2 regions of the Bacillus sp. JJ1521 genome follow, and region 1 is predicted to be linked to the other one. Evidence: riboswitches for the same ligand, from Rfam matches in the RefSeq annotation. Region 1 holds a riboswitch; the other holds the start of a gene.
The links. Region 1 has a riboswitch for thiamine pyrophosphate ahead of thiT (energy-coupled thiamine transporter ThiT). Riboswitches for the same ligand answer to the same signal wherever they lie in the genome.

Region 1 (4,095 bases):
GGTGTACAAGAGGTAAGAGCGTGGACGTTCAGAAAAGGTATGAAAGCACCTCAATGTGCAGGGATTATTCACACTGATTTTGAGAGAGGGTTTATTCGCGCGGAGACGGTCTCATATGAGGACTTGCTTGCAGGTGGCTCTATGAATGCTGCACGTGAAGCAGGTAAGGTACGTCTTGAAGGTAAAGAATATATTGTTCAAGATGGGGATGTTATCCATTTCCGATTTAATGTATAAGATTTTTATGTAAAAGTAGCCATAGGACGGTTTTCGTTTTGTGGCTACTTTCATTTTTAAACATTTCTTGCCTGCAAATTATTAATGTGGTATAATCTTTTTCTGTGAGTAATTAAAATAATTGCTCCTTGCCCTTTTTAGATAAAGGGCCGTTAGTCCAAAAGGAGGTGTAATGTGATGAGAAAATACGAAGTTATGTATATTATCCGTCCAAACATTGAAGATGAAGCGAAAAAGGCTTTAGTTGAGCGTTTTAATGGCGTTCTAACTGATAATGGTGCGGAGATTACAAACGTAAAAGAATGGGGTAAGCGCCGTTTAGCTTATGAAATCAATGATTTCCGCGATGGTTATTACATGATTCTTAACGTAATGTCTAACTCTGAAGCTGTTAACGAATTCGATCGTTTAGCGAAAATCAGTGAAGACATTATCCGTCATATCATTGTTAAAGAAGAAGAATAAGAATTTTTTAGAGTATAGACTCTGTTTCAATATCCTGTTAAGGAGATGGTTCTGATGATGAATCGCGTAGTTCTCGTTGGGAGACTTACAAAGGATCCGGAATTACGATATACCCCAAGTGGAGTTGCAGTTGCAACCTTCACACTTGCAGTGAATAGAACATTTACGAATCAGTCAGGTGAACGTGAAGCTGACTTCATTAATTGCGTGATTTGGCGCCGACCAGCTGAAAATGTCGCTAATTTCTTGAAAAAGGGAAGCTTAGCTGGCGTTGATGGTCGTATTCAAACAAGAAATTATGAAGGCCAGGATGGCAAACGCGTATATGTTACTGAGGTTGTAGCAGAAAGTGTTCAATTCCTTGAACCTAGAAATGCGAATGACCAACAGCGCAGCGGTGGAGGAAACTTTGGTGGAAACTATGGCGGAGGCTATGGTGGTAATCAAGGGGGCAATCAAGGTGGCTATGGAGGCAACCAGGGTGGAAACCAAGGCGGTGGCCAAGGTGGATACTCTCCATTTGGACAGAGTCAGAACCCAAATCAAAACCAAGGACCTACAAGAGTAGACCAAGATCCATTTGCTAATGATGGACAACCCATTGATATTTCAGATGATGATCTTCCATTCTAACTTGTAAGTCTAATCGATAAAATCTTAAATTGAAAAGGAGGAGAAAATAAATGGCAGGCGGACGTAAAGGTGGACGTGCAAAGCGTCGTAAAGTGTGTTACTTCACAGCTAATGGAATCACACACATCGATTACAAAGAAGTAGATTTACTTAAAAAATTCGTTTCTGAGCGTGGTAAAATCTTACCTCGTCGTGTAACTGGTACAAGTGCGAAATACCAACGTAAATTAACAATTGCTATTAAACGTGCTCGTCAAATGGCATTACTACCATATGTATCTGGTGAGTAATAATTTAAATTTAAGGCACCCAATCATAATGATTTGGGTGCCTTATTTGTTTTAATATTATTTCAATAACACGATATTTAGATAAGCCCCCAGACTGATAAATAGACGTAAAAATTCCGCTTAATTAGTAATTTATATTAAATAAAGCTTAAATAGACAGAGAGTTTCCGCCTATTGGCTCGAAAACCGTAAGAATGGGGGATTTTTCTTTGCATTGTCGGAATATCTCCGCTCATATCCCCTGAAACGAGCTCCATTCTGCATTTAATCGGAAAACCTACGCTTATTTTACTTTTTGTTGGTTACTCATTAAGGACAAGACATCATAATTTCAAACGGAGTTCGTCTATTTGATTATCGTAAAAGGAAACATATAAAAAAGCCTCTAAAAGAGGCAAATATATAATTACATAGTTTCCTTTTGAATGAAAAAGCGTGGTGAAGCTACGATAAGTAAAATCAAAACTATGGAGCATGCAATAAAGGATCCTAGCATTGCAATACTGTTAAACGTAAAGGAGTAAAACACTGGGTCCATTCCTTTTGGTGCATACATGCCCCAATAGATGAATCCGGCAAGAAAGTGCCAGAAGTAACGCGCTACACTTCCTATGAATATTGCAATGACAATAATACCTATAGCTAATCCCTTTTTATTATTGATTAAAGTCCTTTGAACTGGGTTTTTTAATAAGCCAGCAAAACCTATAAAAGGAAATGCAATAACAAATTCAATAAAACCTTGTAACGGATGAATAATTTGAGGGTCAAATACAAGCTGTAATAACCCCCATATTAATCCTGACAGAAATCCTGTTTTGAATCCCCATCTTAATGCGATAATAAATATGGGAACCATTGCAAAAGAAATTGATATAGTAGCGATTTTAATGGATGGTACAAAAATGTCCAATGCAAGCGCCAATACAGCAAAAATAGCTGCTTCAATCATTGCCTGTAATCTTGTATTTCTCATAAAAAAATCCCCCTTAAAGTATGTTGTAAAATAACGTACCCCAAGGAGAACAACTTTAATAAAAGTATTGGTTCTCAAAATAACTCCACATCCCTACGCTAGTGTTAACTAACAGGTTCGAAGGGTCTGAACTTAAATGTTCACTCTCAGCAAATTTGCTCCCCTTGTGGTTACGTTTCCTTATATAACTACTATCATAATGGAAAATAGGGAAAAGTAAAACAAAAAGTTTCGCTTTCTAGTTTTCATAGTCCTGAAAGGTTGAAGACTTTATCGTAAAACTTTAAAATAGAAAGTGATTGTAAAAAAGGTGTGTGTTATTTAATTTGAGGTGAAAAGGTGAAAAATGCAAAAATATTAACAGAAGGCGGTATGCTTTTAGCAATATATAGTGTACTGTTACTTGTTGCTTTATATGTTCCACTACTTGGAATCGTGCTTTTATTTTTTTTGCCCGTTCCATTTATCCTGTTTACAGTGAGGTATAGGGTAAAGCCATCATTACTATTTATTCTCATTGCTTTTTTATTATCGGGGTTATTCGGTTCTGTCATTGGGATATTACATACGCTAATGTTTGGAATAACAGGTATCTTATTAGGTGAATTGATTAACAGGGGAAGAAGTGGAATTGAACTATTTTTAGGATCCTGTTTATCCTATTTGTTCTCAATCGTTTTGCTTTATGTAACAGCGATTGTGGTCCTGCAAATTGATGTCATTGACATGATCCGAGAAAGCTCGCGGGAATCTTTTGCAATGGCTGAGAGTATAATGAGGGCAACAGGGGGAGATGTAAATACAGAGGCTATTAAGCAACTGGAAGATTCCATTGACATGATGCAATACATGATCCCAAGTATGTTTGTATTGATTGCTATGTTTTTAGCCTTTGTTACGGTTGTGGCAATGAAACCAGTGCTTGTACGACTTCAAGTGAAAATGAATCCGTTCCCGCCTTTTCGTGAGATCACCTTTCCTAAGAGTATCTTATGGTATTATTTACTGATTTTACTTTTTAGCTTTGTTGAACTGGATAAGGGTACGTTTGGGTATACGGCCTTTTTAAATTTATTTTTTGTTTTGCAGATGCTCATGGTCATTCAAGGATTATCATTTATTTATTACTTCTGCCATCAAAAAAGAATTCCAAAGGCAGTGCCAATTGTGCTGACAATTCTAACACCATTTCTCCTTTATATTATTCGAATCTTAGGTATAATTGACTTAGGATTCCAACTGCGACAACGAATAAGAGAAAAGAAGTAAAACAAAGCTTTAGGAGCTGAAAATTACATGCCAGACTTTTACAAAAGGAAGTTATTTCGCTATCCCTTATATGCATTGCTTGTGATTACAAGTATTTTTAGTGCAATTCTTATTTATTTTCAATGGGTAATTGGGTTAGCATGTTTTCTGCTCCTTGGATTCATTGTGTATTTTTTATACAAAGCAAACTCACATCTAAAAAAGGAAATGGAGCATTATATCTCA
Region 2 (4,095 bases), on a different contig from region 1:
CGTTCACTGGTTTTGAAATTTGTTCCCATTCCTCGGTAATACTCTCTAATGCCTCCTGCCCCGTGTCTGTCAAAAAATAATATTTCCGATTTGGTCCTGATTCAGAGGGTCTCATTTCTCCCCGAATGAGTCCATTCTTTTGGAGACGTAATAATATGGGGTAAATGGTTCCTTCGCTCACATCAGCCAAACCAATATTCAGCAGTTTTTGTGAAAGCTCATAGCCATAGACAGGTTCCTTTTCAATGACAGCCAAAACACATCCGTCTAAAATTCCTTTTAACAATTGGCTTCTTATCGACATTTCATCATACTGCCTCCTCTAGTATGTTATACAAGATAGTGAACTAAAAAAATAAGATTATCCACAGGTAGTTGGTTAAACAAGATAGCGGATAAAAAAACAACTACCTTGTAATACAAAATAGTTGTTTTTAGTATAAAGTTATTTCGTTTTTTTGTCAATAGGTTTTATTTTAATTACTTCTCATCATAAGCATTAAGCGCATTCACGCTGTGAGCCAACGCAGATCCTGCTTTTAAGGCAACTGCAACGAAAATAGCTTCTGAGATTTCTTCTAAATCAGCACCTGCTTTTTTCGCATTTTTCGTATGAAGGTCAATGCAGTACGGGCAACCTGTTGTGTGTGCACAAGCAACCGCAATCAACTCTTTATCTTTTTCTGTTATGTTTTGCGCTTTGAGAGACTTCGTGTCAAAATCAATAAATGCTTTAAATGCCTCTCCATTTAATTCAGCAAATTCTTTCAGTCTTGCAAAATAAGCTGCTTTATATAGCTCATTATCACCTTTTCCATCATAAGCATTAAGTGCATTCACTCCATGAGCTAAAGAGGAACCTGCTTTCAATGCTGTCGCTACAAAAATAGCCTCAGTGACTTCTTCTTTCGTAGAGTCATTCTTTTTTGCATTTCCTACATGTAAATCAATGCAATATGGACAACCCGTGATATGAGCTACTGCTACGGCAATCAGTTCCTTCTGTTTCACGGAAAGTCTACCTGCAGCTAATGCTTGGCTATCAAACTTGATGAAAGATTGAAATGCCTCCGACGCATACTTATTCAATTCAGGCAGTCTACCAAAGTATTCTTTTTTGTACAAACTAGTCATATTAAATCTCCCCATTTCCTATTTTTTCACCAAATAATAGACGAATTTCCAAATTCAAATAAGAATTTAAAAAGCCCCTTCCAATGAGGAAGAGGCACTATGTACGTCCACACTCATCTTTCAAGCATACGCTTGCTGGAATTAGCACCTTGTTACATTCATAGTAACGGTTGCTGCGGGATCAACGGACCAGGTTCCTTCCCCGACTCTTGATAAGAGAAAATCGTATTAAATTTGGTATATTTATTAATACCTTACATGAATTGGCAATAGTTTGTCAACATAAGTGTTGGATTATTTTGAAAACGGGACAATGTACCTGTCCCCCTTGACCCACTTATTCAAAGATTAATAGGCCATTCCTCTTTGTTTTCCGCCATATCCCAAAACATGTATTCGTACATGCTAGTTTTAACAACGATTTCTTCAAGTACTGCTAGATCACGTTCTGGTTTTTCACTTGCCATTTCATTGATGAGATTCTTACAATCATCTGCTAACTCAGTAAATTCATCAGATGCATACATTTTTACCCACTCGCCATAAAATTCATGATCTATTGCTCCTGGCCATTTGACTAGCTCTTTCCCAATGAAATTATAGCTCCATGCACAGGCAAGGACAGCTGCAACAATATTTTCAACACCACCAAGTTGAGCTACGTTCAGCATGTAACTTGTGTATGAAGTCGTAGTTGAAGCGGGCTCGGTTGCCTCAAGCTCCTCAGGAGTTATACCAAATTTTGCAGCATATTGGCGGTGAAGATCCATTTCCACTTCCAATGTGCCATGCAAAAGGTTTGCAAAAATGGACATCGTTTTTAAGTCAGGTGCTTTTGCACTCCCTAACGCAAATAGACGGGAGTACTCAATTAGGTACACATAATCCTGCTTCATATAATGCTTGAATTTATCCTTATCTAACCAACCTTCGCCAATCCCTTTCACAAAAGGATGCTCCAAATACGAATTCCAAATCGGCTCTACTCGATTCCATATTCGATCTGTAAATAAACTGCTCACTTTCATTTCCCCTTTCAACTAGTTGACTTCAGGGAGGATACAAAATAAAAACCCATCACTAGTGTCTAGAAATGGGTTCGGCAAATTTAATCGTTTACACGAAAAATACCAACCCCACTTCCCTACGCTAGTGTTACCTAGATCAGGTTCAAAGGGTCGATATTTCTATCTCTCAGCATTTGCATGCTCCCCTAGTCGAATTGTTAGATTATTAAGTTACTAGATACTAGTTAAACATAGCAATGGAAATAAAACAAGAGGGACAGTAGACCAAACCTGAGCGAACTAGTTCAATGGATAAATATTGAGTATCCCCCAATTATTGGGTTCACATTTTTAAATTTTTTCAAGAAACCACCTGTAAGTTTTACAGATTGATTGGATATTAAAGCGAGTTAGATAATATAGGAGCAGAAATTTCTCTTATGTATCAAATAGAACTGAAAATAGATTAAACAGCCGGAAAGATTCCGACTATTGATTCAAAAAACGTGTAAATCGGCAATTTTTCTTTACTTAATCGGAAAATCTCCGCTTAAAAATATCATTGATTACTCAATTATAATCCACATTCTAAATCACAAAAAGTTCAGACACCCCCATTTTTGAACTCAAATAGCAGGTGTTTTACGAGGTAATGGAGAAGTAATAAAAATATCCCAAACTTAGGAGGTATAGCATGGAGATTTATACATTTAACAAAGATCGAGGTAAACGAATTTCACAATTTAATTCGGACTTTATTATGAACCGTATTATACGTACAAATATGACAACTCAGATCGGGTGTATGCATTTAGATAAGAATGGGATCGTGGGTTTTCATCAAGCTGTGGTCCCGCAATTTTTATTAATTGTAAAAGGTGAAGGGTTTGTCCGCGGCGAAAATGATGAATACTGTAAGGTAGAGCCTGGGGATGCCGTTTTTTGGGAAAAAGATGAATGGCATGAAACGAAAACGGATACTGGATTAACAGCGATTGTCATTGAAAGTGAGGATTTGTCCCCTTCCCTTTTTATTCCATTGAAGTATTCATGATAAGTTTATTGCAATTTATTAGTTTGAAACTATTACCTTCTTAAATCGTATTTTAAATATGAAATGGAGGTGCTTTTTTGGGTACTTTTAGCTCGATAGCTATTATAGTTGCAGGAGTATTTATCATTTATTTAGGTTATCTAATCCGTGTAAAAAAGAAGTTATCCTTAATTATCGGTTTTAGTGAAACTACCTTTTATGGTGAAAAAGATAAATATGCAAAAAGAACTGGAGTGACTGCAATAATCTTGAGAGTTATTGTCCTTTTAATGCCTCTTGTAGTATCGGTTTTTGGCGAAAGTGTTATACAAATATATAAAGTTATTATTGGAGTTTATATCGTAAAAATGCTCATTGTTGCTAATTATTGGCGACTCCGATTTTAGAGCGGATGGAATAGGGACAGCGATTGCTGTGTCCAAAAAACTATATTGTTTTCCCTTTTTTCTTCGCATCTGCATCTAAACCTACACCAATTGCAATGCCCATACTCATTCCAATTGGTAGTCCTAAGCCAATATTATCAAATATGGTTAATCCAAACACAACGCCCATACTAATTCCTATCGACAAGAATAATGATAGGTACATTCCTTCTTGCACCAATTTATGCTTCTTTTCAAGATGAGAGACAATGTCATGGATCACTTTTTTATGTTGTTTAATATCCATATCAATCTCTTTTGCGTTAGATTCTAGTTGAACGAAATGATTTTTTAATTTAAGCAAATGCTGCTGACATTCTTCACAGGTTACCGAAAAAGAATCCAACTTATTAACTACTCGTTCACATTTATTCAAATCCAGCTTTTTTGAACTTTCTTTACTGATGGTACTTCTCAGTTTACTTATAATCGCTTTTATAGCATCTACATGCTTTTCCAACCTCCAGCACCTCCT

Region 2: another riboswitch for thiamine pyrophosphate. It lies ahead of tenA (thiaminase II); the one in region 1 lies ahead of thiT (energy-coupled thiamine transporter ThiT).

Annotation. Positions count from the first base shown of each region.
Region 1 covers NZ_JBALOX010000074.1:35,267-39,361, reverse strand. Annotated here, with positions in the region: gene ychF (redox-regulated ATPase YchF) at 1-237, shown strand, start outside; gene rpsF (30S ribosomal protein S6) at 415-702, shown strand; gene ssb (single-stranded DNA-binding protein) at 757-1,335, shown strand; gene rpsR (30S ribosomal protein S18) at 1,386-1,625, shown strand; gene thiT (energy-coupled thiamine transporter ThiT) at 2,032-2,601, opposite strand; TPP riboswitch at 2,675-2,776, opposite strand; gene V7147_RS12180 (YybS family protein) at 2,941-3,870, shown strand; gene V7147_RS12175 (DHH family phosphoesterase) at 3,898-4,095, shown strand, end outside.
Region 2 covers NZ_JBALOX010000123.1:17,997-22,091, reverse strand. Annotated here, with positions in the region: gene V7147_RS16700 (PadR family transcriptional regulator) at 1-304, opposite strand, end outside; gene V7147_RS16695 (carboxymuconolactone decarboxylase family protein) at 481-1,134, opposite strand; SAM riboswitch class I at 1,245-1,353, opposite strand; gene tenA (thiaminase II) at 1,476-2,162, opposite strand; TPP riboswitch at 2,259-2,359, opposite strand; gene V7147_RS16685 (cupin domain-containing protein) at 2,836-3,195, shown strand; gene V7147_RS16680 (DUF3784 domain-containing protein) at 3,273-3,581, shown strand; gene V7147_RS16675 (hypothetical protein) at 3,622-4,080, opposite strand.